2 regions of the Paenibacillus sp. FSL R7-0128 genome follow, and region 2 is predicted to be linked to the other one. Evidence: predicted binding sites of a transcription regulator. Region 2 holds the regulator's gene; the other holds the start of a gene.
The links. Region 2 encodes NrdR, which represses ribonucleotide reductase genes. Its sites were predicted from a motif close to AACACNATATATNGTGTT; they were not measured.
Positions count from the first base shown of each region.

Region 1 (15,980 bases), 3.4 Mb from region 2:
GTGTAACTGTACAAATCAAGCTCCAGGAGGAGAGTGAGATCGCTGAGGCTGCCTTGTGGCAGCGGGGAGACCGGGTGGTCATTGAGGGGGAATTGATACAACCGCAGATAGCGCGCAACTTCGGCGGATTCGACTACCGTGCCTATCTGCTCACCCAAAAGATTCACTGGCTGCTCAAAGGAACGGGAACAGCCAGTGTAACGGTTAACCCCCAAGTCTCGTGGGAGCCGTCCACTATTCTGCGCTGGAATGATAAGGCAAGATCCGTGCTCGGTGCAGAAATGAGCCGCTTATTTCAGGAGCCTCATGCGGGTTATATGAAGGGCCTCGTCATTGGTATCCAAAAGGAACTGGACCCGGAGACCTTCAGACAGTTCTCGCAGCTCGGGCTTACCCATATCCTGGCCATCTCGGGGATGCATGTGGCGGTGTACGTCGGAGTGATCCTTGTTCTCTTGCGCCGCTGCCGCTTAACCAGAGAAACCGCACTGACGGTGACCCTGCTGCTGGTGCCGGTCTATGTGCTGCTGTCCGGGGCCGGACCGTCCGTGATCCGCGCCGGGATCATGAGCATGATTGCCCTGCTGGCGGCAAGACTGGGCATGCTCAAGGATGGACTAAACATTCTGGCTGCATCCGCTCTGATGATGCTGGTCTGGAACCCTTATCTGCTGCTTAGTATCAGTTTTCAGCTGTCTTTTCTGGTGACGGCAGGACTCATGGTGTACACGCCGCTCGCTGCGCCGCTATTCAGGCGGTTACCGGGTTGGCTGGGCAGCAGTCTCTCTGTAACGATTATTGCTCAGCTGGTCTCGTTTCCGCTGACGATTTATTATTTCAACCAATTCTCATTGTTGTCCGTTGCTGCCAATCTGCTGCTGGTTCCCTTCATCACCTTCCTGGTACTGCCCCTGGGAACACTGGCACTGCTCCTTGGGCGGATCTGGAATACAGCAGCACTTTTGCTGGCACAGCTTGCAGAGATACTGAATAATATCACTTTTGCAGCAGTGGAGTGGGTGAACAGATTCACCGCCGGGGTGCTGATCTGGGCATCCCCTTCCTTTCTGTGGATTTGTCTCTACTACGGGCTACTGTACGGTCTCTTACTTGCGTTGAAGCGGAGGACTGAAGCTAGGCTTGTTCCCCAGTTCATGGATGATGAGACCCGTCCGCTGGCGGAACTGGAGAGGCCGGAACCGCCGGGAAACGGCCGGTGGAAGATCGGCAGAAACGCCAATAGCAAAAGTGGAAACACCACCAACCAGCCAGATTTGCTATCCATTGCGAACAGCAGAAGAGCCGCGCTGGCCTTTCAAGCCTATCCGCCGACTGGAGCTACGCGTTGGAGCAATCCCGCAGCGATACTGTGCGCTATAGGCCTGACCATTCTGCTCTATAAGGGCTATAACACTGAGGCTATACGCGACGGCTCCGGTTCCATCAGCTTCCTGGATATAGGTCAGGGGGACAGCAGTCTGATTACCACGCCAGGTGGAAAGCATATCCTGGTGGACGGCGGCGGTACTGTGAGCTTCGGCAACCGGGAGGAATGGCGCATCCGCCGCAGCCCGTTCGAGGTCGGGGCGAAGACGCTGCTGCCGCTCCTGAAGCAGCGGGGTATCCACCGGCTGGACGCTGTTATTCTGACGCATGGCGATCAGGACCATGCCGGAGGGCTCCAGGCGGTGCTGGAAGGGATGCCGGTATCGGCGCTGCTGTTCAACGGAACATTAGCCGACACAGAGCCGTACACCAAGCTGATGACGACCGCATTGGACACGGGTGTCCGGCTGTATCCGGTGCAGCAGGGCATGTCGCTGGCCCCTGACGAGGCCACGCGGCTGAACTTCCTCTGGCCGGAGCCGCGAGCGGCTGGACAGATCCTGCCAGAGGAAGTGGAGGATCAGAACCACGAATCGGTGGTGTTCCGGCTGGAGATGAACGGCCGGAGCTTTCTTTTCACAGGAGATATGGATCAGGCTGCAGAGGAAGCGATCCTGCGGTCCGCAAGGCAATCCGGGATTCGGCAAGGCAGACCCATCGACGTCCTCAAGGTCGCCCATCACGGCAGCAAAACAGCCACCAGCGCTGACTGGCTGGCCTTCTGGAAGCCCGGTGCCGCTGTGATCTCAGCCGGTGTGAACAACCTTTACGGCCATCCGCACGGTGTTGTGTTGGACCGGTTGGCTGACGCAAATACTGAGATCTACCGGACGGATCAGCAGGGGGAGATTCAGTTGAGGGTAGGCAAGGGGGGAATCAACGTACGCCATAAGCTCAATAAGTGTGTAAATAGCCTTAGAGTTTAAACTATACTTCTTTATGCTTGTTTCAACTCCCTTTAGCTATTGAGCAAGTAATTGTATCGAATAAAATTTGGAATACAAAAAACAAGCCCACTCTCCGATATTCAGGAGAGGGGCTTGCAGTCATATTAAAACTTATAAAAATTGAAGCACCGTAATAAACAAACCGCGTTGAGTTTTTAGAATGATATTTGTCCACTAACAATAACTGAACCTGCCGATAAATTAGTTATAAAGAATCTAATATGAGTTGCACCAGCATAATGGGCATAAGCATAGTTAGATGTGTCAGTAAAACTCTGTATAGTTTGTCCATTGTCAGTATTGAAATGTCCATATTGCATAGTTGTTGGACTTGTTTGATTAGTGGAAAAACTCATACTAACAAGAGTAGTGGTAGCTACCGTCCACGGCTGACCATCAGATCTGGAATAAATCATTTTTACGCCTTGTGGAATGGTGTGACTGCTTAAAGGGGTCACGCTTTGTATTGAAAAATCATTTGAAGATTTAACAGCTTTCGAATCAACGGGTAAAATATAAAAATAAATTTTTGTATTATCTTCTGTGTCTACTAGACCTGAATCAACTATTAGGGGTTCTGTGAAAGAGCCTGCATTCTTTACAATTTCATTAACTGCACTTGGAATTTTTTCTTCAGTTAATTTAACAGAGTTATCCTTTGCAAATACCATGTTTGGGAAAACCAGAATTAAAATAATCATTGAAAATAATAAAAGCTTTTTAGAATTAAACCTCAATATAATTCCTCCTTTGTAAATTAAAATTAGTGATTAATCCTGGCGTTTTGTAGTCACTCAATACATAATCATCTAATTTTTACCTAATTAATATATTACATATAATGGAACTTAATTACAATAATAAATAAAAAAATAAATTTATGGTTCATTTTTGAGTGCATATAGGATAAAATATAATAATTAATCCTTTTTAAGGTAATGGAGAGATTTGAGTAAACCTATAAGAACTAAATATTCAAGGAGGTTAAAAATGATTAAAAAGTGGTTACTTTCATCGTTTGAAATTAACTTGAGATTTAGGAGAGTTTATTTGCTAACTACTATTGGAGTTATAGTTATTGCAATTAGTATAGTTTTTGCTTACAGAGAAAATCCAAAAAAATCCAATGTCCCATTCCTAGTAGGGCTTTCTGAGCAAGAAGCCGTAACACTATTAGAAAATCTTAATTTGCGTGTAAACATAAAAGAAGATGCCAATAATTATCTTGTAGAGAATGGAATAGTAACTGGCCAATCTCCTATTGAGAATACTCAAATTGCTAAAAATGAAATTGTAACGATAAGTGTGAAAAATAATAAATAAATTTTTATAATTGGATATGGCGGATTGCCATAACTCCTTAAGTCAACACACTAAAAGAATCACAAGAGTTTATTTAATAATCATCAGGAGGGGGTATTCGCTCTTGAATCCAGAGTACTGTCTTCTATGTACCAATCCGTTTTACCCGATTCTATTAATCTCCAGAACTCAGCACATCAATACCGTTTAGATCGGAGATATTATTTTATTTGTTTATGAGTTAGCGCTGGGATGATGAAGGCCATTGAAATAAGCTACGCTACCCCAAATAGTTTGGGTATAAGCGTAGCTTTTTGTGTTACTATTAAGCCTCTCTCAATCGTATATAATAAAACCATATGAGAGGAGTTGATCGTATCCTTATTGTTCTGGCAGGACTCCTGCTGCTGCTGCTGATTGCCCAGACTGTGTACCTGCTGAACTACCGGAGACAGGTTGGTCAGATTAGCAGCCAGCTGTCTTTTATTATGGAGCATGAGTCCCGTAAGCTGGTAGCGACCCAGTTGAAGCCAAGGGAGATCGGCAGGCTGGTGCGGGAGTGCAATAACCTGTTACGCCGCCAGCAAGCGATGGGAGAACAGTTCAGCCGCAAAAATCAGGAGATGAATCTGGCGATTACCAGTCTGTCGCATGATATCCGCACGCCGCTCACTTCACTGGATGGTTACCTTCAGCTGGCGCTTCAGACAGAGGCGGAGCAGGAGAAGGGGCGGTACGTAGCGCTTGCCCAGTCGAGAATACAGCAGATTATTAAGCTGGTAGAGGAACTGTTCCTCTATACCAAGCTGCAGAATCCCGAATATGAATTGAAGCTACAGGCGGTTGATGTGGCGGAGGTGCTGAAGCGGAACCTGTTCACGTTCTTTGATGATTTTACCCGGTCCGGGAATGAGCCTGAGCTTCGGCTGCCGGAGCGTTCTCCGCGGGTGATGGGGGATATCCATGCGCTGGAACGAATCTTTACCAATATCATCGGCAACTATTTCATCCACGGCGAAGGCCCGTTGACCGTAGAGGTTGAAGACAGGCAGGAGATGCTGTGTATACGCTTCACTAATCGGCTTAAGCCAGGTAGCAGTGTGGATACGGCGAAGATCTTTACCCGCTTTTACAGAGAAGATCCGTCGCGTACCCGGCATTCCTCAGGTCTTGGACTCTCGATTGTGAAGTCGCTGATGGAGAAAATGAACGGCGACGCATCAGCCAATTCCGCCAGTGGTATCTTCAGCATTGATATCGAATTCGCAAAAGCGGGAAAGGAGCACCCCCATGGGCATCCCTCTCAATAGTAACAGCAAAAGAATTCTCATCGTTGAGGATGACGAGCATATTAACGCAATTCTGCATGACGGGCTTACCGCCGCAGGCTTTCAGTGTACCCGGGCCTATTCGGGCAGTGAAGGGATGCTGAATCTGGCAGAGCAGGAGTACCACCTCATTGTCCTGGACCTGATGCTGCCCGGATTGTCCGGCGAGGCATTTATGCACCGTTTGCGTGAGGAGCTGAAGTCCCGGATTCCGGTTATTGTCCTCTCGGCAAAGGATCAGCTGGATCATAAGCTGGATCTGTTCACGCTGGGCGCTGATGATTATGTGACCAAGCCCTTTGAGCTGGAGGAGCTGATTGCCCGCATCCATGTCCATATCCAGCGGACAGCTGCTGGTGAGCCGGTGAAGGAGTTCAGGCATAAAAATCTGGTACTGGACTGCACGGCCTACAGTGTCAGAATTCATGGCAGCGTGCTTGCTCTGACCCGCCAGGAATACCGGATTGTCGAGCTGCTGGTCAGGAATCCCTCACGCGTGTTCACGAAGCAGGATCTCTATGAGCTGGCCTGGGAGGAGATCTATCTGGGCGAGGACAAGACGATAACGGTACATGTCAGCAATATCCGCAATAAAATCAAAGCGCACGACAGCGAAGCCTATATCGATACGGTCTGGGGCATCGGCTTCCGGCTGAGTCCATGATGAACTTTGAACTTTCTTAACCTTTTGTTGGCGAACTATTAGTCTTCATCCTGTTAACTTAGGGTAAGGAGGTGCCAGACATGACAGATTGCATCATTGAACTATGCGGAGTGACCAAGATGTACCGATCGAAAACAGCGGTGAGGAATGCCAATCTCAAAATCTACAGAGGAGAGATTGTCGGCATCATCGGCAAGAACGGTGCGGGCAAATCCACGCTGCTCAAAATGATCAGCGGACACGTATATCCGACCTCGGGAGAGCTGCATTTTTTCAACCGTGCGGCGGCGGGGGACCAGTCTTTTTTCGAGCGGATGGGGGTACTGATTGAGCAGCCCGGGTTATATCCGAACATCTCGGCCTATGAGAACCTGAAGCTGCTCGCCATCGCATATGGTCTAAGTGACAGGGAGACCACGATAGAGAAATTGCTGAGGCTCGTAGGACTGGACCCTAAGAATACCGCCAAAGTTAAAAGCTATTCCATGGGCATGAAGCAGCGGCTGGGAATCGCGGTGGCCTTGCTTGGAAGTCCCGATGTGCTGATTCTGGATGAGCCGATTAACGGGCTTGATCCGCAAGGGATTGTAGAGATTAGGGAGCTCATTCTGGAGCTGAACGCAACGGGTCTGACGATTCTGATCTCCAGCCACATTCTGGAGGAGCTCTCCAAAATCGCCACCAAGTATGCCATTATCCATCAGGGGGAATTCGCCGAGGTAATCTCCAAGGAAGAATTACAGCAGCGCTGTGAGGAACGGATCGAGATTAGCGTGGAGGCAGCCCGGGAGGCTCTCCCGGTGCTGGAGCGCGAGCTGAAGATTACACAATATAAAGTGGTGGACAGCCGTACGGTGTATGTATACGACGAGCATATCCGCATCCGGCAGATCGTCCAGGAGCTGGCGCAGCATGGGATAATGGTAGATTCCATCTCAAGACATAAGCAGAGCCTGGAGCAGTATTTCCTGGAACGCACGGAAAGTGCAGGTGAACGCCATGATTAACCTGTTGCGGATGGACCTGTACCGCTTCACGCGAAACAAGATTATGTACTTGTTGCTGCTTTTGTTCTGTGCCTTTCAGATCTTCGGCATCTATATGATGAAGCAATACGCGCAGCCTGTGGAGGAAGGCGGTGTTCGGATCGGAAATTTAACGGAGATAGACTTCATCCAGTACACGATCTCACAGCCGCCTTCCTGGATGCTGATCTATATCGCCGTGTTCACGATTTATTTCTATATGAGCGAATGGAATTCCGGCTTCCACAAGAATTATATCTCCATGAGACAGGCAAGAATCCACTCCGTCTTCTCCAAAATGGCGATTCTCGCCCTATTCGTGGCAATGCTGTTCCTGACGATGTTAATTGCGGATGGGATCGGGAGAAGGATGTTCTTTGACCAGACGGATATGGGAGATCCAGGCACACTCATTATTCTGCTGGCCAGCCAATTCCTGCTGCACTGGGCGTTCTCACTGCTTGTTCTCTGCATTGCTATGATGACTAAGAACCTGCTCATCAGCTTGAGCGCCGGCTTCGTTCTGGCCCTGAATGTGATCGGGATGGTACTGGGGGCGCTGGAGAATCAGTTCACAGGCACTCATCTGACGCAATATCTGCTGATCAACACGCTCGTACGGGTCAAGGATCTAGGCAGCACGGCTGACCTGATTCATACATTCGGAGTAGCGGTTGCAGCGATTCTAATACTAAGTTATCTTGCTGTCCGCTACAAAATCAGGGAGGATCTGAACTAGCGTCATTTCGCGCCTGAGGGAATCAGATTCTTCTGCATTCCCCGGGCAGCTCCCCGCCCTGAATCCAGGCCTCGACCAGCTTATTGAACAGCTCCGGCTGCGCCAGAGAGAGGCCATGTCCAATCTTGGGAATCACCACGCCCATGCAGCGGGGATTTGCGGCAACCAGATCCCGGGCGGATTGCTTCATGACAGATTTCTCACGTTCACCTACAGTAACCAGTATCTTGCCTGTGGCCTCACTGAACCCGGCTGGAATGCGGAATGACATATTCTCTTCCAGCACCCGGATCAGCGTCTTCAGCTCCATCTGCCGGCTCTCTTCAACATACCGTTCCAGGTACTCCTCGCCCAGATAGAGCGTCTTAGCCTGTAGCTTCGCGAACCATCTGTACTTAATCAGCGGAAAAGACACTCTGACCGCCGGCCCGATCAGTCTGCTGGCGGAGGGAATCGGCCGCACTAACGCGCTGTTGATGATGGCATAATCGATTAGCTCCCGTCTTAACCCCAGCATCTGAACCAACACCTGTGCGCCCAGCGAGAAGCCGGTGACAACGATCTTTCGCCCCTGAGCCCGCTCCTCAATGAGCAACAGAAGCTCCTCCGCACTGCTGCGGATCGTGAACTCCGTATCCTCCCGGCTGAACCCGTGCCCCGGCAGGTCCGGGACCAGACAATGATACCCGGCGAACGCCGCCACCTGCTTCTCCCACATCCACCCGCTCACACCCCCGCCATGCAGGAAGACCATCAGACAATCCCCATTTGGGTCTCCGTACTCCTGAATATGTATAGCCAACACCTCATTCTTGTAAAAATAACCATCCCTACTCCTACGTTCCAGTAACGATATGGTCTCATAAGTAGAACCGGCTTTGCCTTCCTTTTCGGGATGGTACCGTTTCAGTGAAAAGTGAAGCTTGGGTTTCGATGATTTATTCAGAACCTTTGAGGGAACTGAAAAGGTGTATCACAAAAAAAAGCCCCGGCAGCTTGTCCAAGCGACCGGGTGCTTATTCTACATACCATCAAATAGATTGAACTTGTAATATACAAATTAAGGGATGAATGGCGGAAGGGAATTTTGGAACTGTAGGAGCGATAGCGTCCGCCTTTGTATACGGATTTCTACCGCGAACAGCGGTCTAATCAAGGAAATCTGTATACAACAGCGGCCGGAAGTCCAAACATTCTCTGGAGTCATGACTATCCCAAGATAAAGATACTGCAAGTTCAATCTACCCACTCAAAACTTAAAATCCTCATCCCGCAAAGGCTCCACATTCATCGCCCGCACATATCCGTTCCCCTTCTTCGAGAAGAAGTCATGCTGCTTCGTGTGGGTGCTGATTCCGTTCTGGACGATCGGGTTAATCTCTTCCTCATCGAACAGCGGATCATGGCCGAGGTTCATCATCGCCTTGTTGGCATTGTAGCGCAGGAAGGTCTTCACTTCCTCCACCAGACCGATCGGTGCGTAGATCTGCTCGGTGTATTGCTCCTCGTTCGCGTGGAGCAGACGAAGCAGGCCAACCAGGGTCTCGTAGACATCGCTCTGGTCTTCTTCGGACAGCTCCTCAAAAATCTCCTGGGCCAGCACGCCGACATAGACGCCGTGGATGCTCTCATCACGCAGGATCAGGTCGATGATCTCGCCGCTGCAGGTCATTTTGCCTTGTCCGGCCAGATAGAGCGGGTAGAAGAAGCCGCTATAGAACAGGTAGCTCTCCAGCAGAACCGATGCGGACATCGCCAGATAGAGGTCTTTCTTGGTCTCAATCTTTTGATAATACTCCGAGATCGTCTGGGCCTTGAACTGCAGGAACGTATTGTCCTCCACCCAGCGGAAAATCCCGTCAATCTGCTCGGTGGAAGCCAGTGTGGTGAAAATGCTGCTGTACGACTTCGCATGAATCTGCTCCATCATGCCCATGAAGCCGAGGACCGCCTTGCGCTGCAAGCCGTCCACATGCTCCATAATCTGTGGCATCCCTACACCGCCCTGGATCGTATCCAGCAGGGTCAGTCCGCCCAGCACCTTCATATAAGAGTCCTTTTCAATCTCACTCAGCGTGAGCCAGGACATTTTGTCATCGGATAATGGAATTTCGTCGTCGGTCCAGAACTGCATAATATTCTGGTTCCAGAACATCAGCGAGAAATCGTCGTCGGGACGGTTCCAGTTCACGGCTTGGATTGCGCTCATAATCGTATATTCTCCCTTTCTGTACCTGTGCCCCTCTTAGATGGAGCAGGCCAGGCATTCCTCGACAGACAATTTGTTGGTCCGGGTGTAGTACAGGGATTTCAGCCCTTTGTGCGCCGCATACAGGTAAGAGCGGGCCAGCTCACGGGTTGTAACATCACTGTTCACATGCAGAACCGTTGAGATACCCTGGTCGATATGAGGCTGAATCTCCGCAATCAGATCAATCACCTTGAACTGGTCCATCTGGTAGGCGGATTTATAATAGAACACATTGTCCGGACGCAGGTAAGGCATCGGGTAGTAGGTGGTCGAGTTGGCATACGTGCGGGTCTCGATCTGCTCTACAATCGGCATTACGCTGGAGGTAGCATTCTGAATGTACGAGATGCTTGCGGTCGGCGCAATCGCCAGACGGTAAGCATGATACAGGCCGTGCTTCATCACTTGGTCACGCAGCTGCTTCCAGTCCTCAGTTGTAGGAATGTAGATCCCTTCGAAGAGTTCCTGTGCTTTTGCTGTAACCGGACGGTAGTCTGTAGTTATATAACGGTCGAAATACACGCCGCTGGCATAGTCGGACTGCTCGAAGCCATAGAAGGTCTCGCCGGTCTCAGCGGCAATCTCCATACTTTTCTCAATCGAGTGATAGTTCATAGTCATGAAGAAGGTGCGTGCGAAATCACGGGCCTGCTCACTCTCATAAGCCACCTTGTTCTTGGCGAAATAGCCGTGCAGGTTCATTACACCCAGACCTACGGAGTGCATTTCCTTGTTCGCTTTAGCTACGCCCGGAGCGTTGGAGACAGTAGTCATATCGCTGACAGCCGTCAGTGCCAGCATGCCCTCATGTACCGATTCACGGATCTTGCCGTGCTCCATCACGTTCACGATGTTGAGGGAAGCCAGGTTGCAGCTGATATCGCGGCGGATCTCGTCCTGCTGACCGTAGTCGTTAATCTCTGAAGTCTCCTGCAATTGGAAAATCTCGGTGCACAGGTTGGACATCTTGATCTGGCCCACATTACGCAGGGCATGCGCGTTATTGGCATTACTCTTATTCATAATATACGGATAGCCCGATTCAAGCTGGATCATGGCGATCTTGGTCAGCATGTCGCGTGCGCTCATGGCGATTCTTTTCTTCACGCGCGGATCAGCAAGGAGGGTATCATACATGACGTCCAGATCCATGTCATCCAAGTGCGTACCGTACGCCTGATAGACTGTGTAAGGAGCGAACACATGCAGCGGCTGATTGTCCTGCGCGAGCTTGTAGAAGCGGTTAGGCACGATCAGGCCGATAGACAACGTCTTCAGGCGTGTCCGTTCGTCAGCGTTAATCTTCTTGCTGTCCAGGAATTCAAGTACGTCCCAGCCAAAAATATTATAATAAGCCGCACCCGAACCCTTACGCTGGCCCATCTGGTCCGCATAGGAGAAGCCGTCTTCCATGAGCTTCAGGACAGGCATAATGCCTTTGGCCGCATCCTCCACACCCTTAATGGTCTCGCCGCGCGAGCGCAGCTTGGACAGATTGACCGCAACGCCGCCCCCGATTTTCGACAGCTGCATGCAGGTATTCAGCACATAGTTGATAGAATTGAGCGAGTCGTCCATTTCCAGCAGGAAGCAGGAGACCATCTCGCCGCGGCGGCTTTTACCGGCATTGAGGAAGGTTGGTGTCGCCGGCTGCAGGCGCTGTTCCATCATCGAGCGGGCCAGTGTACGGGCCGTCTCCACGTTGCCCCGTCCCAGATGCAGAGCCACTACCGCTACGCGGTCCGGATAATGCTCCAGGTACTGCTTACGGTCATTGCTTTTGACAGCATAATCTGTGTAGAACTTGGAAGCCGCCATATAGGAAGGGAAGCGGAAATTATATTCATGGGCGATCCGGTAGACATCCTCCATCTCAGCAGCGGAGTAGCGGTCGTACAGGTCCTCGTAGTAGTCATTGGCAATCATATAATCAATCTTGGCTTTCGTATCCGTGAATGTCAGGCTGCGCTGATCCACATCCCGCATGAACTCGGCTACCGCCTCCTGGTCCTTATCCAATTGGAAAAAGCCGCTTTCGTCTCTCTTCATCAACATGTTGTTCAATTCAATATGCCGCAACCCGGTCCACCTCCTGTTTTATGCGCTGTACATCTCCGAAGGTTCCCGACAATTCAAACTTGCCGACCACCGGTACGTTGTAACGCTGTGCAATTAAGTCTGCGCTGTGCGCGTATAGCTCGCCCCAGTTTTTGTTGCCGCTCGCGGCGATGCCCTTGAGCCTGGAATGGTTTCGTTCAAGGAATGTTGACACCTTCTCTGGAATCTGTCCAAATCCGGTAGTGTATGTAACAAGCACGTAAGGCTCGTCGATCGTCATATGCTCTTCGATTTGAACCGCCGGAAGCTTCAGTTTATTAATGAATCTTCTGACGTTGCCGGTCTTGGAATCGTAAGCAATCAACATGGCTCCTAACCTCCTATAACATGTTGCCCATTCTACAGCTCTTTCTACTTGACAAATGAACTTGGGCGAAATCACTAGATTTATGGGCTCAGCTCTTATATACACTATATTTAGTAATGCTTAATCATTTTATATACCATATATTGAAAAGTCAAGAGACAGACAGACCTCTGCGGCCCCTCCAAACAGAGCTTAAAACCTCCAATCCCACGCCCCGCCTGCATTCTATTCTCTTATAATTAATTAGTATTTTTTTTAAGCAATTTGCGGGGCTGTGGAATGATGCAGACAGGGGCTCCAGGGAAGGGGAAACGGCTGTGATTTTTGAAAGCGTTTAGCCTCCGGGGGATATGAATTTCATTGCACTTCGTACATTAGATGCTCCTTAAATTCAGGAGGAAATCAGCTCTGTTGTATTTTGTACACTTGATTTCAGCTAACAGGGGCTAATTGAGCAGATTCTTCAAATTCTAATGCAGGAAATGCAATACTATAAAAAGGGAACCGTTTCTGCCCGCGTGAGTCTTATTGGGTGAGAGGGGAGAGAAGTATGGATCGTAGTAACGAATTACCATATAACATGACCTGCGTCCCGTCTGTATCACTTCGTGAGATGATGGAGACTTACGGACAGGATGTATGGAATTATGCTTTTTTCTTAACCCGCAGCCGGGAGCAGGCCAGCGATATCAGCCAGGAGGTATTTCTCAAGGCCTACAAGAGCATCGGCAAGTACCGGGGACAGGCTACTCTAAAAACCTGGCTGCTGACCATCACACGCAATACCGCATTCAGCTTAAGGCGTAACAGCTTCTGGCTGAGGTTCGCTCCGCTGGGCAAACATGAGGACACACGGGCCTCCCTATCTGCGGAGAAAGAGGCCATCGGCAATCAATACGCTAACCGCATCTGGGAGATTATCATGGAGCTGCCGGACAAGTACCGGGAGGTGCTGGTGCTGGATATTCAGCAGGACCTGCCGGTGGCAGAGATGTCCGCTCTGCTCGGGATCGCGCAGGGAACGGTCAAATCCCGGCTCGGACGGGCCAGAGAGAAAGTGAGAACGGCGATAAAGGAGGAAGACCTGTGAAGACAAAACAAGAGCAGGAGCAAGTGAAGGTGATGAGCGGGGAGAAGGACTGGTATAAGCAAGCCGGGCGGAACCCGCTTACAGAGCCGGGATTCACGCCACAGCTCATGGCGCGGATTGAAGAGGCTGCGGCAGAAGGCTCATCGGGCAAAAGCGGACTACGCCGCCCGTTCGGGCGGGTGGCCGCCCTTGGCGGATTGGCAGCCATCCTGCTGCTCGTCACGCTGATCTGGCCGTTTGGCCCAGGGGCCGGGCTCGATCCGGCAGGGAGGCTGGCAGCGGTCTTTAAGCCTGGCTCGGGAGCGGCTGTGGTCCAGCCTTCGGCGTCTCCGCAAGGCCTGGGTCTATACATGATCTCGGCAGAGTTTGAACTAGGCGGGCTTAAGTATTATATGCCCCTTCCGCTAGACCGTAATAAGAGTGCTGCGATGGCTGTTGAGACTTCCGCCGGAATCGTCTGGTCGCCTCCGCCGCCAATGGTTGACTATCTAAAGCCTAAATACACACACAATACAGAGCCATATACTCTTTACTTGACTCCAAAAGGGCATGCAGAGCTATCTGCGGAGTCAGCACAGCGGTTGTATGTCTTTCCTTTGTATGCCGGAGGCGCACAGTCTTATTTGTCGCTGGGAGGTTTATTGGGGGCTGGTGATTATCTTTTGTTCTTCAGCGGCAGCTATAATGTTGGAGAGAATCAGAAAAGGTCAGGAGCTAAGCTGTTTGTGATGGATGTCAGAGCGGCAGCTGAGGGGAAGACTGCTGTTCCCCGAGAGTTACTGGTCGCAGAGGAATCGTATCAGCTCTATAAATCCTTTATGGCCGTTAATCCCGACAAAGCAGAGCTTCTGATTGTTTACTATACGGATGATGGAAGAGGCGGTTATACACAGCATAATAAGCTGTATGATATTGCAACTGGCAGTGCTCAGGTTCTTTCGGGCGAAATCACTACAGAGAATGTAGAAAGACCCTCCAAGCTCCATTATGGAGAGCTTACCCTTGATTCTAAAGATCTTATGACCATAGTCCATTACGAAGTTAACGGAGAGCAGCGGAGTACAAAAGTTGATATGAAGACGGGCAACCAGTGGTTCTACGACTGGTGGTATGAGGAATACGGTGTGAAAATTGATGCCTCCTCAATAGAAAAATGATCATCTTAGAGTACAGGTGCAGGATGTGTGCTGGAATAGTTTGCTAATCATGAGATGTTCCATTCGGTCGATGGAGGAATTCCTGTGAAGGCAGGGAGTCCTCCAATTTGCCTGTTTTCTATGTCCCTTGCGGACTGTGAAGCCTTTATATTCTCGATTTGGCACATTTGACCACGCTTACGGACTGCAAGGCCCTTATTGTAGTTCAAACGCGTCTTTATCGGCTGAGTAACAGTGAATAAGAGCACTGGAGTCCGCAGGGCTACTATAATGCTGCTTTTCGGGGAAATAAGCGCATCTCTGTCCGTTACCATTGTGCGGCCCAGTCATTTAGTGTATTTGTCTCACGCCTTAGACGCCGTATCCACTTATTTCGTATTTTCAATCTATTCATATAGATAATTTACTAAAAAAAAGCTATACTTTTTGATAATATCTCTAAGTAAACCTGATTTATGTTTACTTCTGGAGTTCGATATCGAAGAGTGGAGCGGGATCAATGAAGAAGCTGACTATTGAGGATGTGGCTAAGAAAGCGGGCGTATCGAAAAGCACAGTCTCGCAATTTTTAAATAAACGGTTCAAGTATATGAGTGAGGCGACCAAAAACCGCATTGCCGAGGTTATCGATGAGCTGAATTACCAGCCCAACGGGCTTGCCCGCAGTCTCAAGCAGAACCGCACACATATGGTTGGCATTATTGTAGCCAATATTGATTATTCGCTATCCATCCAGTGTATCCGGGCGATCGAGAATGAGCTGCAGCGCCATGGGATTCAGGTGATCATCTGCAACTCGGACGAGAATGCCGATAAGGAGAATACTTATGTGGAGACGTTGGTCGCCCGTCAGGTGGATGGCCTGATTATTTTTCCGGCGGGAGATCAGCCTGCGCCTTACACCAGATTAATTGAAGCGGAATATCCGCTGGTCTTCATGGACCGGCTGGTTGACGGGATCACGACCCAGAGCCTGCTGCTGGATAACGAGATGGCGGTGAAGACCGCTATCCGGGAGCTGACCGGCCACGGCCATGAAGCGATTGCTATTCTATCCCTGCCGCTTGGCGTACATGCGATTACCCCGCGCAAGGAGCGAATGAGCGGGTACAAAAAAGCGATGGAGGAAGCGGGTCTGCCGCTGCTGGGTTCGTATATGCGAAGTGTGTCACGCGAAGACATCGCATCTGCACTGGACGAGCTGCTGCAGCTTCCCGAGCCTCCAACAGCGCTGCTTGCCGCCAATGATCTGGTGCTGGGCGAAATTCTTAAATATGCGAACCGCAATGCCATTGCGATCCCCGGCCAGTTGTCGGTCATCGGCATTGACGATGCCGAATTCGCCCGGATCTATAATCCTGATATTACAACGATCCGCCAGCCGGCTTACGAGATGGGGATGCAGGCGGCCAAGATCATGCTCTCTTTGATCAACGATGCGGACAGCGCGATGCCCATCACCTACAGGTTCCCGCCTTCCTTGCAGCAGGGGGAGTCGGTGCAGCCGCCGGCTAAGCTGGAATAGAGCAGGTCGGGGCAGCGAAAGGTCCATCGTGGTGACAACTTATAGGAAATCTGCTCAGGAATCCACGGCTTTACGGACCCAGGAGCCGTTATTGTGCGGAAAAGAAGGATTTTGTAAGTTTTACGGACTCAGGAGCCGTTA
Region 1 is NZ_JBBOCD010000001.1:5,813,418-5,829,397, reverse strand. It holds gene NST26_RS24570 (ComEC/Rec2 family competence protein) at 1-2,312, shown strand, start outside; gene NST26_RS24565 (hypothetical protein) at 2,489-3,070, opposite strand; gene NST26_RS24560 (PASTA domain-containing protein) at 3,324-3,656, shown strand; gene NST26_RS24555 (sensor histidine kinase) at 3,995-4,945, shown strand; gene NST26_RS24550 (response regulator transcription factor) at 4,926-5,627, shown strand; gene NST26_RS24545 (ABC transporter ATP-binding protein) at 5,708-6,634, shown strand; gene NST26_RS24540 (ABC transporter permease) at 6,627-7,391, shown strand; gene NST26_RS24535 (alpha/beta fold hydrolase) at 7,414-8,193, opposite strand; gene nrdF (class 1b ribonucleoside-diphosphate reductase subunit beta) at 8,641-9,600, opposite strand; gene nrdE (class 1b ribonucleoside-diphosphate reductase subunit alpha) at 9,637-11,721, opposite strand; gene nrdI (class Ib ribonucleoside-diphosphate reductase assembly flavoprotein NrdI) at 11,708-12,067, opposite strand; gene NST26_RS24515 (RNA polymerase sigma factor) at 12,618-13,157, shown strand; gene NST26_RS24510 (hypothetical protein) at 13,154-14,314, shown strand; gene NST26_RS24505 (LacI family DNA-binding transcriptional regulator) at 14,814-15,839, shown strand.
Region 1: a site for NrdR is predicted at 12,168-12,185, ahead of nrdI (class Ib ribonucleoside-diphosphate reductase assembly flavoprotein NrdI). Genes of this name have one in related genera too.

Region 2 (15,980 bases):
CGCAGAAAAGAATTCGATAAAGATCTGGAAGAACTGCGCTCTCTGCTGCAGCAGATGGGCGAGCATGTAACGGATGCACTCGACGGTGCGGTACTGGCCCTACAGACCCTTGATACGGTACGGGCGCAGGAGATTGTCAAAGCGGACCTGCGGCTGAACGCCATGGAAGACCGGATTATGGAGATCGGCTCACGGCTGATCATCACCCAGCAGCCGGTGGCGAAGGACCTGCGCCGCATTATTGTAGCCTTCAAAATCTCCAGCGATCTGGAGCGTATGGGCGATCTGGCACTGGATGTAGCCAAGGTAACGATGCGCATCCAGGGACAGCAGCTGATTAAGCCGCTTGTGGATATTCCGCGCATGGCTGAGCTTGTTACGATCATGACCACGGAGGCTATTCAGTCTTATCTGGACGAGAATACGGATCTGGCCTACAAAATGGCGCAGGATGACGATCAGGTCGATGGTCTGTACAGCGCGATGATTAACGAACTGTACACTTATATGGTTCAGAGGCCTGAGACAGTGAATCAGGCGATGCTGCTCACACTGGTTGGCCGTTACATTGAGCGGATTGCCGATCATGCCACGAATATTGGCGAGAGTGTAGTGTATCTGGTTACAGGTAAACGTCCGGATTTGAACCAATAACAGTATAGACTGCCAGAGGCAAGCCTTCATTCCGGGGGCTTGTTTTTTATTTTGGCATAAAGCGGCGATTCGTGGCAGAGCCATTTCGTCTTGGTGCGGAGCATATGTTACTATGTAAGGAGAAAGCAAGAAAAAGGCGAGGTGCTAGTGTGGACAAGCTGATACTCATTGATGGAAATAATATCATTTACCGGGCGTTCTTCGCCATGCCGCCGCTGACGAATACAGCGGGACAGCAGACGAATGCGGTATACGGTTTCACGACGATGCTGCTGCGTCTGCTGGAGGAGCATAAACCGACACATATGATTGTAGCCTTCGACGCGGGGAAGATTACCTTCCGGCATGAAGGCTATGAGGATTATAAGGGCGGGCGTCAGAAGACCCCGCCGGAGCTGTCCGAGCAGTTCCCGCTGCTCAAGGAACTGCTGAAGGGTCTGGGAGTTCCGCAGTTCGAGATTGCAGGCTACGAGGCCGACGATATTATCGGCACCATCTCCAGGGAAGCGGATGCCGCCGGCCGTCAGGTGATGATTGTGTCCGGGGATAAGGATATGCTGCAGCTGGCTTCCGAGCATACCACCATAGCGCTGGTGCGCAAGGGAGTTACGGAAGTGGAACTTTACGGACCTAAGCAGATCCGTGACAAATATGATCTCACCCCAGAGCAGATCATTGATCTGAAGGGGCTGATGGGCGATGCCAGCGATAATATTCCCGGGGTGCCGGGAGTCGGGGAGAAGACAGCGCTTAAGCTGCTCCAGCAGTTCGGATCGGTGGAGGGCGTGCTGGCCGGAACCGGTGAGCTGAAGGGCAAGATGAAAGAGAAGCTGGAAGAGCATGCGGACAGCGCCATCATGAGCAAAAAGTTGGCGACGATCTACCGCGAGGTTCCGCTTGAGCATACGTGGGAGGATATGGTCTTCAGCGGGATTAACACGGACACGGCTGGGCCGGCGCTCGCCAAGCTGGAATTCCGCTCGCTGCTGGAGCGCCTGTCGCTGAGCGCCTATTCACATGCGGCGGACGGCAGCCTGACGGGTTCCCCCGTGGTGGAAGCCGCAGAGCTTAATATTACAATTGTTGACGAAGCCGGAATAGAGAAGCTGGTTCAGGCACTGCCGGGCATCTCCGCCCTGCATGTGGAATCTAACGGGGAGAACCCGCACCGTGCCGAAGTGATCGGTCTCGGGCTGTCTTCGCCGGAGCAGCATTACTTTGTGTCTTTTGCCTTGCTGAAGAGTAAGGCGGCAGCACCCCTGCGGGACTGGCTCGGTGACGAGCAGGCGCCGAAGAGCGGGTATGATCTGCACCGTGCCGATCTGGCGCTGCATTGGCAGGGGATTGCTTTTGCCGGAGCCGCTAACGATGTTCAGCTGGCCGCCTACCTGCTGGACCCGACCGAAGCCAGCCAGAATCTGAATGACCTGACCACGAAATACGGCCTACCCCGCTTGTCGCCGGATGAGGATGTCTTCGGCAAAGGGGCCAAATATAGAATTCCTGAGCTTAAGATTCTCGGTGAGCATGTCGCCCGTAAGAGTGCGACTGTGCTTGGCATTGTACAGAAGCAGCAGGAGGAGCTGGACAAGACGGACATGACCGGTCTGTTCCAGGACCTGGAGATGCCGCTGTCACGGATTCTCGCCGATATGGAGAAGCAGGGCATTGCTGTTAACAAGGATGATCTCGTCCAGCTCGGCAGGGAATTTGAAGCCCAGATCTCCCGGCTGGTCACTGAGATCTACTCCGCTTGCGGAACCGAATTCAATCTTAATTCTCCGAAGCAGCTGGGCGAGGTTCTGTTCGTGAAGCTCGGTCTGCCGGTCGTGAAGAAGACGAAGACCGGGTATTCGACGGATGCCGAGGTACTGGAAAAGCTTGCGCCTTATCATGACGCTGTGCGCCTGATTCTGCAATACCGTACCATTGCCAAGCTGCAATCCACGTATGTGGAAGGCCTGATGAAGGAAATCTCGCCGGAGACCGGCAAGGTACACACCTTTTACCGGCAGACGATTGCGGCCACGGGCCGGCTCAGCAGCCAGTTCCCGAACCTGCAGAACATTCCAATCCGGCTCGAAGAGGGCCGCAAGATCCGTAAGGTATTCGTGCCCTCCGAGCCGGGCTGGTCGATTCTGGCGGCGGATTACTCGCAGATCGAGCTGCGTGTGCTGGCGCATATCTCAGGTGATGAGCGGATGAAGGAAGCTTTTGTCGAGGATATGGATATTCATACTAAGACCGCCATGGACGTATTCGGCGTCCCTGCGGAGAGTGTGGACAGTAATATGCGCCGCTCCGCCAAAGCAGTTAACTTCGGGATTGTCTACGGCATCAGCGATTACGGCCTGTCGCAGAACCTGAACATCCCGCGCAAGGAAGCGGCCAGGTTCATTGAGCAGTATTTCGAGGTGTTCCAAGGTGTGCGCCGTTACATGGATGATATCGTAGTCGAGGCCCGTAAGCAGGGGTATGTTACTACTCTGCTGGAACGCCGCCGTTATCTGCCGGAGATCAATGCGAAGAACTTCAATCTGCGGTCCTTCGCAGAACGTACGGCGATGAATACGCCGATTCAGGGAACCGCTGCGGATATTATCAAGCTGGCCATGGTTCATATGGACAAGGCGCTGCATGAGCGCGGCCTGAAGAGCCGGATGCTGCTCCAGGTACACGATGAGTTAGTATTCGAGGTGCCGGAGGAGGAGCTGGAGCAAATGAAGCAGCTTCTGCCCGAGGTGATGGCCGGAGCGCTGCAGCTGTCTGTTCCGCTGAAGGCAGAGGTAAGTTATGGCAGCAACTGGTACGAAGCGAAATAGGCTCCCCGCACATGGCAGATATCCGGTATAATGGAGTGGAGGTGAGCCATGATGCCGGAATTGCCGGAAGTCGAAACAGTCAGAAGAACACTTAATGAGTTAATTACAGGCAAGCAGATAGAGCATGTCACCGTCCGGCTGCCGCGGATCATTCAGCGCCCGGATGATATTCAGGTCTTTGCCCATATGCTGGCAGGCCATACAGTGGTAACGGTTGAGCGCAGAGGCAAGTTCCTGCGTTTCGTATTTGACGGGCTGGTGATGGTCTCCCATCTGCGGATGGAGGGCCGTTACGGGGTGTACCGTGAGGGCGAGCTGCTGGACAAGCATACGCATGTTATTTTCCATTTCACAGATGGGACGGAGCTGCGTTATACGGATGTGCGCCAGTTCGGGACGATGCATCTATTCCAGCCGGGAGAGGATCTGCAGCTGAAGCCGCTGAACAAGCTGGGGCAGGAGCCGCTGGATGCCGATTTCACGCTGGAACGGTTCAAGGAGATTGTCGTTAAGCGGAGCACCAAGATCAAGCCGCTGCTGCTCAATCAGGAATATATAGTAGGTATCGGCAATATTTATGTAGATGAGTCCCTGCACCGTGCAGGCATCCACCCGGAGGAGACCGCGAAGTCCCTCTCGGAGGATCAGCTGGCCAGACTGCATCATGCTATTGTCGCAACACTGACGGAAGCAGTGAATGCCGGAGGCTCCTCCGTGAAGTCATATGTCAACGGCCAGGGAGAGAGCGGGAGCTACCAGGATCAGCACAAGATCTACGGACGCAAGGATCAGCCGTGTGCCACCTGCGGCACGCTGATTGAGAAGAGTGTGGTCGGCGGACGGGGAACGCATTATTGTCCCAGCTGCCAGCCGGTACCTGTACTGATTCTGTAATATTTATTTAGAGTCAGCGCCGCATTTACAGCCCGTTTCCAGGCAAGTTACATCTGAGTTATAACCGTTATGTATAAAGGCAGGCACTTCCTGCCCGTCCCGCCCATATAATGTGTGAAGATTGCTGATTATGGCGAAACGGAGCTCCGGCTCCGGTTCTTCACGGGAGGGATTGCGGGTGCTTAGCCCATTGTTGTCACTGCTGTTGCTTGCGTTTGCGCTTAGTCTGGATGGATTTGGTGTAGGCATTACATATGGACTGCGTAAAATGAAAATTCCCCTGCTCTCCATTATCATTATCTCGCTCTGTTCAGGGGTCGTCATTTATGGTTCTATGCAGGTCGGCGTGCTGCTGGCAAAGGTAGTCTCCCCGAATGCCGCTTCCAGTGTCGGAGCGGTTATTCTCGTCTTAATGGGCTGTTGGTCCCTGTTCCAGATGCTGACACAGAAGGAGAAGGAGCAGGAAGAGGCTGCGCCCGGGCAGGAGATCAGGAGGGAGACGGCTGCTGCCGCACAGAGTGCTGAGGCAGAGCTGAAGCCGGCTGTATTCTCGCTGGAGCTTCGCCATCTGGGCGTGGTTATACAGATTCTCCGCACGCCGTCTTCCGCTGATATGGATGCCTCGGGAAGCATCTCCTCCATGGAAGCCATGATCCTGGGGATCGCGTTGTCGCTGGATGCCTTCGGTGCCGGCCTCGGTGCGGCACTACTCGGATTCAGCCCGTGGTCCACCTCGCTGATGATCGCTGTATTCAGCGGGACCTTTTTGCTGATGGGAATGAAGACAGGACTGAGATTATCAGGCAGCTACTGGATGAAGCATGCCGCTGCGCTGCCCGCGATATTATTAATTGTAATGGGTATAATGAAGTTATTATGAGGTGAGTACATGATTATAGGCTTAACCGGAGGCATCGCTTCGGGAAAAAGCACCGTGTCTGCACTGTTTGTCCGCAAGGGAGCTGCACTGGTGGATGCCGATGTCATCGCCAGAGAGGTGATGCTCCCCGGGCACCCGGTGCTGGCGGCGGCGGTGGAGGCTTTTGGAGACCGCATTCTGCTGCCTGACGGTTCGCTGGACCGGGCAGGTCTTGGCGAGATTGTCTTCCGGGACCCGGAGGCGCTCAAGACACTGAATAACCTGACCCATCCGGCAATCCGCAGGGAGATTAAGGACAGAATGTATGCGCTTGAACAAGAGAATCCGCAGCGGCTCGTCATTGTGGACATTCCGCTGCTCTACGAATCAGAGCTGGATTCCTTGTTCGATCAGATTATTGTGGTCTATGTTCCGAGGAGGGTGCAGCTAGCCCGCCTCATGGAGCGCAGCGGAATGAAGCTGGAACAGGCTGAGGACCGGCTGAGGTCGCAGATGGATATTGAACTGAAGCGCAGGAAAGCGACATTTGTGATCGACAATAGCGGTGATCCTGAGTCTGCCGAGCTTCAGGTTGCCCGTCTGTGGGACAGGCTGGGTCTGATATGATGAAGTGGCTGCGCAAAAAAGAGTCCTGCTGCTGCTGTTCATCGGCTTCACCGCGATCCTGTTTCTTGGCTCCAACTGGATGTCATGGTTTTATCCCATTTATTTTAAAGCAGAGATCCGCCAGCACAGCCAGACGTATGAGATGGACCCATTCCTGGTGGCGTCCATCATCCGTGTGGAGACCAATTATAAGACTGGCCGCGAATCCAAAAAAGGCGCACTGGGGCTCATGCAGCTCATGCCGGATACCGCCAAGTGGGCGCTCGAAAAGGCCAAGCTCCCCGACGTGTCGCTGGAGCGGCTGAAGGAAGAGCCCTCCTCCAATATTGAACTGGGCACCTGGTATTTGTCTACGCTGTCCAAGCAGTTCGACGGCAACCGTATAGCGGTCATAGCCGCCTATAATGCCGGACCTGGTAAGGTGCAGAGCTGGTTGGATGAAGGGCAATGGGACGGAACAGAAGCCTCTGTGAAGGACATTCCGTTCGGTGAGACCCGTCACTACGTACAGCGTGTAATTTATTATTATGATCAATACACCGAGCTCTATAGTGAGTTCTAGGGTGCTTGTTACTTCTGCTGCTGTTATGTAAAAGAAGCATCAAACGGCCGGAGGCCGTTCGATACTTCTTAGGCAAGCTTATGTCGTGTGGGCAGGTATTATTTGTACTGACCTGCCAGTTGCTGTTCAGCCAGGGTTACAAGACGTTTAGTGATGTAACCACCGATCGAACCGTTTTCGTAAGAAGTTTTATTGCCTTGGTATCCGTCTGGGGAGAGGGTGATACCTAGTTCCTGGGCAACTTCATATTTCAGTTGTTCCAAGGCACCGCGTGAGTTTGGAGCTACCAGGTTATTGGAGTTGTTATTTTGGCTCATTGCTGTTCACCTCCTATCGGTTGGTAACTGTATTATGTGCCGGACATGTCAGATTCATAACAACAAATAAACGGTGTTTTCTGGAAATTAAATGATGCCCGCATAGCCCTTGTGTATCAAGGGACGGGGCCTGACCATTCTAATGATGAGGAAGTGAAGAAGCTTATGAAATGTCCTTACTGCGACCACACCAATACCAAAGTCCTGGACTCGCGCCCTGCCAACGAGAATAAGTCCATTCGCCGCAGGCGGGAATGCGAACTGTGCAGCCGCCGTTTCACCACCTTCGAGATGATTGAAGAGACCCCCCTGATTGTGATCAAAAAAGGCGGCAGCCGTGAAGAGTTCAGCCGTGACAAAATCCTCCGCGGCCTGATCCGTGCCTGCGAGAAGCGTCCGGTCCCTGTAGAGCGCCTGGAGGTCATCGTATCTGAGGTGGAGAAAAGCCTGCGCGGCATCGCTCTCGCCGAGATCGAGAGCCGCCAGATCGGCGAGCTGGTCATGGAGCAGCTCTACCCTGTCGACGAGGTAGCCTACGTCCGCTTCGCGTCCGTGTACCGCCAGTTCAAGGACATCAACATGTTCATGAAGGAACTGAAGGGACTGCTGTCCAAGACTGAGGAGCTGGACGGGCTGTAAGCTTCGCCGTTTAGAAGTGAAGGATTCGATTGGGGTAGTGGGGCTGGCCTTGAGGTTGAGAGGTCAGTTCCCGGGTGGAGCGTCTTGTATCAAAATTAATTTCGGAAAAGTGTTGACACTGAAAGCAGATTTCTGTATTATATAGAAGTCGCCTACGAAACACATTGATGAATAAGCGACTTGAGCTTCTCGCTCAGATCAGATTGTAGAATACATAATGTAATTCTAAATTGGCAAAATTGTAAAAAATATGGGGCCATAGCTCAGCTGGGAGAGCGCATCGCTGGCAGCGATGAGGTCAGGGGTTCGATCCCCCTTGGCTCCACCAATTTCATACGGACTCTTAGCTCAGTTGGTAGAGCAGTAGACTCTTAATCTATTTGTCCAGGGTTCGAGCCCCTGAGAGTCCATCACATGAAGAACGGCAGAGATGCCGTTCTTTTGCTGTTTCATGGAATATGGGTGATTAAGTAGGGGAACAGCAAGGGCTTGAGGTCCATTCCCGAACCTTGAACCCCGAACCCGACCCCGCCCCCGAACCCGAACCCCCGAACCCAAACTGCGAAATATGGTTTCCATCGAGTTCCTTCGGTTCTAGATGTGTCTAAAGGATTGCTACGGACCCCACAGCCCTTATTTTCTCTATTCAGTATAATTGAAAGGGCTAACGGACCGTATCGCGCTTAAGGCCTCTTCACCATCCAAATATGAGATGAAATCTAATAAATAGCGCCATCTGTGGACTTCTGTCAAGAAAGTAGACTGTTACGCAACGGATTTTTTAGTGAATTGCTTAGCAAAGCGGGCGGGGGAAAGATACCCCAGTGAGCTGTGCATTCGCTTGCGATTGTAATAGAACTCAATGTATTGGAAAATAGCATCATATGCCTGTTCCGGGTTTTTGAAGCGCGGATTACAGTAGATGAGCTCTTTCTTTAAAATACTGTGCCAAGACTCAATGCAGGCGTTATCGTAACAGTTTCCTTTACGGCTCATGCTGGATTTCATGTGGTATGTCTTTAGTTGGTCGACATATTCTTTTGAGGTATATTGAGACCCTCGGTCAGAGTGGTGCAGTAGGCCCTCGCCGGGTCGCTTCGCCGTGTACGCCGCCTGCAGCGCGTCTAAGACCAGGCTCGTCTCCATATGGTTATACAGCCGCCACCCTACAATTTCTCGCGTGCATAGATCCATGACGCTAGCTAGGTATAAGCGACCTCCACGACAAGGGATATACGTGATGTCGGTGACCCATACGGTGTTGGGCTTAAGCACCTTAAACTCTTGGTTCAGTGTGTTTGGTGCAATGGGATTATTATGCTTGGAATCGGTCGTCTGCACACGGTATGGCTTAGATACAATAGAGCGGAGCTTCATTTCTCGCATGTACACACTCACTGTGCGTTCCGTGACCGTATAGCCTTCCTGATGCAGCAGGCGGGTGATCTTCGGACTTCCATACCGTTTTTGATGGTCGTCAAAATGGTACCGGATTCGCTCCATAACGGCAGCCTTGCGGAGGGCTTGCACACTGACTTTGGCGTTCAGCCACTTGTAATATCCGCTCCTGGATACCTGTAGGGTACTGCACATCTTCTCCAAGCGAAACGCGGAGCGATGGTCCTTCATGAACTGGAATCTTAGTTCCTTGGTTTGCTGAAGATGTGCACTGCTTTTTTTACGATTGCTAATTCTTCCTCTGTATCGGCAAGTCGACTGTCTTTCTCTTGGAGCTGACGGCGCATCTCTTGGAGCTCGGCTTCGAGTTCCCGTACCCGATCCATACTGGCTACCGGTTCATTCTTTAGCTCCCGGTATTGCCCCATCCACTGGTGCAGCGTACTTTTCGGAATGTCCAGCTCTTGCGCGATGTCCCCTATGCTCTTCGTCTGCTCTTGAATGAACTTTACCGTTTGCTTCTTATATTCTTCGTTATACCGTTGTCGTTTTTCTCCCATAGGGATGCACCTCCGTTGCCCTTATTATCCCTCCGTCCGTTAACTGTCGTCTACTTTCAATTCTAATCCCACTGAGTCCGTAAGCTTGGTAAAATTGTGCTTTTTGTAGAAATAGGTGCGTCTCGGTCCGTTACAGCTGATTGATACCTCTACTTCTTCACGCTCACAGCCACGGAATTCAAGTGTTTTTACCATATCAGCTTTATAATTCATGCTCCTAAACATACGTTAAACTCTAAGCTGATATGTCCGATAACGCTGCTGTCCTCCGGCCACATCCAGTAACTGTTGTTCGACCAAATGATGCAGAATTCGTCTGGAGTGCCTATCCGTTACCCTGAGATGCTTAGCAAGCTCGAAAGGTGTGAATGCCCTGAGCAGACGTCTTGCGTAACGAAGGGTCTCCGCTTCCAGCCAAGTTAATGTGGAAGAAACATCCGTCGCAATGAATTTGCCGATAAAAGACAACACCAACTGCTGACATTGCTTGGGTTCTTCGATAATTGAAGGATAAGCGATAGGAAGAAAAGTCCAACTATCAAGGGCCAGTAAGCAATGCCGGCGGCATAGATCCTTGAAGCGTCTGACATCCAGATCTCTGGCGTGAGGTCCATAGCCTTGAATCTCAATCCCGCCTTTTGCACCTCCAGGCATATAAGCCAAGTCCAGATAGCGGTACCCGTTATTGAAATCACGCACTTCCCATTCTGGAAACAAATGATCGAAATTGCCGATTGCCGGAAACCATACCTTGCGGAGAAATTCAACTGTTCCGTGGCCTAATCCTTTGCCAAGTAACTCCTTGCGCCTGTGGTTGCTCTCATTCTTAAGATTGCTAACTAACCATTCCTCGTACTGCTGCTCAAATCGCGGCATCCGTACTCCTCCTCGAACGCTCAACTTAGTATTTATTTTTCCCGCAAAAAAGCCGCCTCAATACTCAACCCTCTCCAAGAATCTAACTCGGAAGGGGCAGAGCATTAAAAGCGGCGTGTGCTTCACAACCTATGTTTCTTATTATAGCGCTACAAATCCAGGAATCAATAAGTAGTTACAGAGGTTCTAATCGTGCAGTATACTATAGAGGATTTATATTTTTGTTTTCTTTTATTTATTGTTTGCATGTATATTATCCTTAAATCCTCATAGGAGGCTGAAATCAAACATGCTTGTGCCAAAAAGAATGGATAAACAAACAACTAGTGAGCTAGCTGAAGATGACTATTCAATTGACGATATTCTTGAATCTGAAGGTATACTGACGCCTAATGAAGCAAAAAAACTGTACAATGAGGTTCGGAGAATGCGTGAGGAAGAATGAATTGATAAAAGGGGAGAGTCCGATGACTAACAACGAACAAGCCAGATTATTCAAAGTAACCTTAAGCGATTGGAACGGTGCGGTGCGTGGTCGGCCTACCCGGAAGATTGCAATTTCTGCAAAGGCGTCGCTGTACGATCTTGCGGCAGTTACGATTGAATCTTTTGATTTTGATCTGGATCATGCCTTTGGATTCTATGATAATCTCAAAAACTGGACACGCTCTGAGGAAGGCTATGAATTATTTGCTGATGTGGGGGCGGGGGATAGGTTTCCTGGAGTGCAAAAAGCAACAATCAGTAAAGTTTTTCATACCCCCAAACAAAAGATGCTGCTCCTATTCGATTATGGCGATGAGTGGAGAATGATTGTTCAATATCTGGGAGAGACTGAAGTGAAGCCGGGACAAAAACTGCCTATGGTCACGGAGATCGAGGGAGAGGCACCGGATCAATATGGCGGCTTTGATGAAGATGAAGACGAAGAGGATGAAGAGGCATAGATGGAAATAATATACATATCGGATAGATATTAAAATCATGGGCTCGGGAGCCGGAGAAATGATGGAGGAATTAATCCACGTTATCCGGAACATTCCGAACCTTTTTTTTATTTACGCACTAATTTACAAACCAACGGTCGGTATGTATAATCAACAGTAATCATATTTTAATTTAATCTAATCTTACCTATGTAAGGCAGAAGAGGAGAATAGCAATGAAGAATGCAGACCGGCGGAAGCAGACGATCCGGCAGCTGCTGGAGGGGACCAAGGAGCTGCTGCGGGACAAGAGCTGTCATGCCATTACCTTGAAGGATATTATGGAGCAGTCGCAATTATCTAAGGGGGCGATATTTCATTATGTGAAGAGCAAGGATGAGATTTTTGCCTGGGTGCTGGAGGAGCGGCTTGACGCTGTGAATGATCGTTTTGAGGAGGAAGTAAGAGGCAGTATTGATAAAAGCTTCGACGGGCCGATGCATGCCATCGCCAGAAGTCTTGCCGGATTGGAAGACAGCCATGAAGCGACTAACAAGGTGCTTCTATACCTGCTGGGCAAGGAGAATGAACCGGCGGTAGCGGAGGTGCTTGAGCATTTTCATGAGCGGTCGGTGTCGGTCTCCAGGCAGTGGATTATCACGGGGCAAAAGTACGGGGTGATTAAAGAAACGGTGAACCCTGATGAGATGGCGGAGCTGTTCGTTCTGCTGTCATTAGGTCTGCGTGTGCGGGCGTCCCTGCGCGCCTCTTCCGGGACCCTTTCTGCGAAAGAAATATCCGGTATTATGGCTGGTATTCTGAAGAATTGAGATGAAGCAATATGAAGTAACAAGAAGGGGAGAGGTTAAATGGTTCCTTTTATAGCGCTCATCGTATCCTTTTTACTGTTCCGGGGAATAGGTCTACTAGGCTTGACGTATTGGAATGACTGGCAAACCGCCCTTCAGTGGGCTGTAGCTGTGATGCTGCTTTTCGGAGCTTCGGCTCACTGGGGACGGCGGCGGCCGGATTTGGTCAGAATGGTGCCGCCTGCTTTTCCGCAGAAAGAATGGATCGTGACGATTACCGGGATGCTGGAAATGGCCGGAGCTATAGGTATCCTGCTGCCCGCTTTCTCAGCAACTGCTTCTGTATGCCTGATCTTGCTTCTTATTGCCATGCTCCCCGCCAATATCTATGCAGCACGCATGAATATGACAATCGGGGGCAAGCCTGTGCCAAAATTACCGGTCCGCATAGGAATTCAGCTCGTTTTTATCACTGCAGTGCTGCTCGCATCCCCGTTACTCCACCTGCCTTAATCGTGAATAGACTCCAGCTCCTCCTTTACAAATTGCATCAAAAGCTTCTTGGATGAGGAGAGATACTCATCGTTACGTAATTGCAGCAGGCCTACGGGAATGGAGGCTTCCTTCAGCGTGACCTGGAGTCTCACCACATTCGGTGGTAACGGCGTAGATTCGAGGACGGCTCCTATAAAATCGATTTGCTGGACGAAGCCCGCAATGGCAGAGATTTGACTTACGGTATGCAGAAAGGGAGTTCCGGTGTACCGGGAGAACTGCTTCGATAATTGGGAATGATATAGACAGGTAGCTCCCCCGGCAATGATTGGATAACCAAGCAATTCCTCGAAAGCGATCTCATCTTTTGCGGCCAAAGGGTGGTTGTTCCCTGCGATAAAAGATATCCGCTCCTGATACAAGGGTTCGAAGTGATACGAAGATAGGTCAACAGGCTCTCCACAGATGGCAAAATCCAATTGATTCTGAAGCAGGGCATGCGAGAGCGAAGCGGTGTTACCGATCACAAAATGGCAGGATACATTAGGCTTATGCTCCATGAACCGCAGCAGTGACTTTGGTAGTATCTGCTCTGTCAATGATTCCAGCCCTCCGATCCTGAGCGTTCCGATCTCCTCTTTTTGCAGAGCTTTTGCCTGGTCCGCAACATAGTTCCAATGTCGGATCAGACTGTCGATCTCAGCGGCAAATATCCGCCCCGAAGCTGTAAGCTCAGAATCCCAGCCCCGTTTGAACAGCTTGATGCCCAGTTCCTTCTCCAGACGTTGAACCTGATTGGTGATTGTGGATTGTGCGTAGTTCAGTTTGGCGGCTGCTTTAGAGAAGTTTCCTTCTTGCAGGATGGTTTGAAATGTAGTTAGTTCTTTTAGGTCCATTAGCAGATATCTCCATCGGATAATTTGAATTTACGTATCATTTAATTCAATTATACAGAATAAAAGGCGGGGAGTACAATGAAGTTACACCAGTAAAGGAGTGAAGTGACATGCCTTTTGTCAGAGTCAGTTACTTGGAGAACAAATACGATGACCAACAGCTGCCTATCATTAGCCGCGAAATTATGAGTGCTCTAAGGGAATATTTTAGCGTGCCGCAAGATGATTTCTTTCAAGTCTACCATGCCCATAAAGCAAGCGAATTTTATTACAGTCCGAATTATTTAAACATAGAGCGAACGGATGGGCTGCTCTATATTCAGATTACGCTCAAATCCGGGAGAAGCAAGGAGCAGAAAAGGGGCTTTTACAGCAAGCTGGCCGAGACGTTGTCGAGCACACTGGGCATCAGGAAAGAAGACGTCTTCGTCGTGCTGGTCGATACAGAATTCGAGGACTGGACGTTTGGCAATGGCATCGCACAGATGATTGAATGAATGTTCATATAAGGAAGAGAGGTATTGGAATGAAGCATCGGAGAATTGCATCGAATGCTCTTGAAGCATTTGGAGACATTGCTCCTTCGTTCGCGCGTTATTCGGAGGAGGTGCTCTTTGGGGAGGTATGGAGAAGGGAGCAGTTATCGCTTCGGGAACGCAGTCTCCTGACGATATCGGCCCTGGTTGCCGGTGGACTTACCGAGCAGTTACCCTTTCATATCCGTCTGGCCCTGGAGAACGGTCTATCCGAAGAAGAATTGATCGAGGCAATGACTCACCTCGCCTTTTATGGAGGTTGGCCGCGTGCCGCATCGGCGATACAGGTTGCCAAGGGAATTTTTGAGGAAATATAACCAAAAAAAGCGCATGTGAGCGAAAGCTCCGTGCGCTTTTTTTGGTTTAGACAATTTTTATGATAAGAGGTTAGAAAATCGCTGTTTTTTCATTTTTTTTAGAGCTATACCCCAATTAGGTCCTGATGAATCGGTTTTTGTCGAGAATTGTTAAGAGTTTGTTTAGAGCTGTCTGATAGAATGGGCGCAGAAATGAAATTTTCTAAGGGGGCAGATGCTAGACTCCAGCAGAACTTGCAATATAGCGCACAGGATGAATGAACAAGGGGGAACGATACATTTGTTTAAGGGTAAGGGATTGAAAAAATATTTCTCGTTGTTACTCGTGATCAGCTTGGTTTGGACCGGAGCCTTTCCGGTATATGCGGGTTCAACGGACAATGGTGCGGCAAGCTGGGACAATGTTGGTCCGCTGCCAGACGACATCAACGTAAACGGAGTTGCTATTGGCTCAGATACTTTAGTTGCAGTGGGGGAAGCAGGGAAAATTGTTACCGCAGGCGGAACTTCGACATGGGCTGTTCGTGATTCTGGGGTAGCCGAGGATTTGAATAGTATTATTCATAAGGGCGCAGGCGGCGAATTCGTTGCAGTCGGTGACAATGGGATAGTCCTGACGTCAACAGATGGCGTGTCCTGGACACCCTCCGATGGCTCCGCCGGTTTTAACTGGAATGGAGTCAGTTACGGCGATGGAACATTAGTTCTAGTCGGCGATTCAGGAATGATTATGATCAAAAATGACAATCGCCCTGACTGGGAGATCGTATTCTCAGCCACTAATGAGAATCTGAACGCTGTGGCTTACGGTAACGGTAAGTTTGTAGCGGTGGGTGATAACGGTACAGTGGTAATGTCCAAAGATGGATCTGATTGGACCAAGGTGACAAGTAAAACAACCAACAAATTGAACGGAATCACCTTTGGCGGCGGAATGTTCGTAGCGGTTGGTGCGTCTGGAACTATTATTACTTCTCCGGAAAGTTCGAAAGGCGCAGCAAAGGTCCTTGAGTCGAAAGTGAACCTGAATGGAATAACTTTCGGAAACAGCGTATTTATGGCCGCAGGAGATGGAGGGAAAGTGTTTTCCAGCACCGATCTGGGGCAAACGTGGAAGCCAGAGACTACAAACGCAACGGCTAATCTTAACGGTATCGTATTTTTCCAAGGTCTTAATCAATTTATCGCAGCGGGTGATTCCGGAGAAATCATTATGTCTTATGTCGTTCCCAACATCCCGAGGGTGCTCAGTCTGACTCCAGGGAATGATGAGACCGATGTAGATATAGATAGAAATCTGGAGATCATGTTTAATCAGCCGGTGACGGCAGCCACTGGAGACGACAATAATATTAAAATTTTCAAGGCTGCGGATCTGTCCACTCCGGTTGAAACCATCCCGGCGGATGACGCCAGCAGAGTAACAGTAAATCCAGCTACCAATACGGTAACGATTAATCCGGGTAAGGATTTTGATGCAGGGGCTAAATATGCCGTTACAGTTGAAGCGAATGCTTTCACTAACGGTGCAAGCGGCAATGCAGCAATCGCAGCGGCTGAGTGGAGTTTCACGACAGTTGCCGGACCAGGAGATACGGAAGCTCCGACTGTAAGTGATTATTTTCCTGTGCCAGGGGCGGTAGGAGTAGCCATTGACACAAATCTGACGCTCACTTTCAGTGAGGATGTAACGACAGATAGCGGCAACATTGTGATTTATGACAGTATGGACGAAGGAAACCTAATGGTAATTCCGGTTAACTCAGAGAATGTCACGGTTAAGGATAACGTGG
Region 2 is NZ_JBBOCD010000001.1:2,407,831-2,423,810, forward strand. It holds gene phoU (phosphate signaling complex protein PhoU) at 1-654, shown strand, start outside; gene polA (DNA polymerase I) at 804-3,476, shown strand; gene mutM (DNA-formamidopyrimidine glycosylase) at 3,528-4,370, shown strand; gene ytaF (sporulation membrane protein YtaF) at 4,549-5,250, shown strand; gene coaE (dephospho-CoA kinase) at 5,260-5,856, shown strand; gene NST26_RS09835 (lytic transglycosylase domain-containing protein) at 5,861-6,418, shown strand; gene NST26_RS09840 (alpha/beta-type small acid-soluble spore protein) at 6,517-6,735, opposite strand; gene nrdR (transcriptional regulator NrdR) at 6,901-7,374, shown strand; tRNA gene NST26_RS09850 (tRNA-Ala) at 7,627-7,702, shown strand; tRNA gene NST26_RS09855 (tRNA-Lys) at 7,712-7,784, shown strand; gene NST26_RS09860 (IS3 family transposase) at 8,140-9,003, opposite strand; gene NST26_RS09865 (transposase) at 9,015-9,332, opposite strand; gene NST26_RS09870 (transcriptional regulator) at 9,561-10,208, opposite strand; gene NST26_RS09875 (hypothetical protein) at 10,498-10,653, shown strand; gene NST26_RS09880 (IS1096 element passenger TnpR family protein) at 10,676-11,155, shown strand; gene NST26_RS09885 (TetR/AcrR family transcriptional regulator) at 11,371-11,964, shown strand; gene NST26_RS09890 (DoxX family protein) at 12,004-12,456, shown strand; gene NST26_RS09895 (LysR family transcriptional regulator) at 12,453-13,334, opposite strand; gene NST26_RS09900 (tautomerase family protein) at 13,445-13,831, shown strand; gene NST26_RS09905 (carboxymuconolactone decarboxylase family protein) at 13,861-14,187, shown strand; gene NST26_RS09910 (Ig-like domain-containing protein) at 14,468-15,980, shown strand, end outside.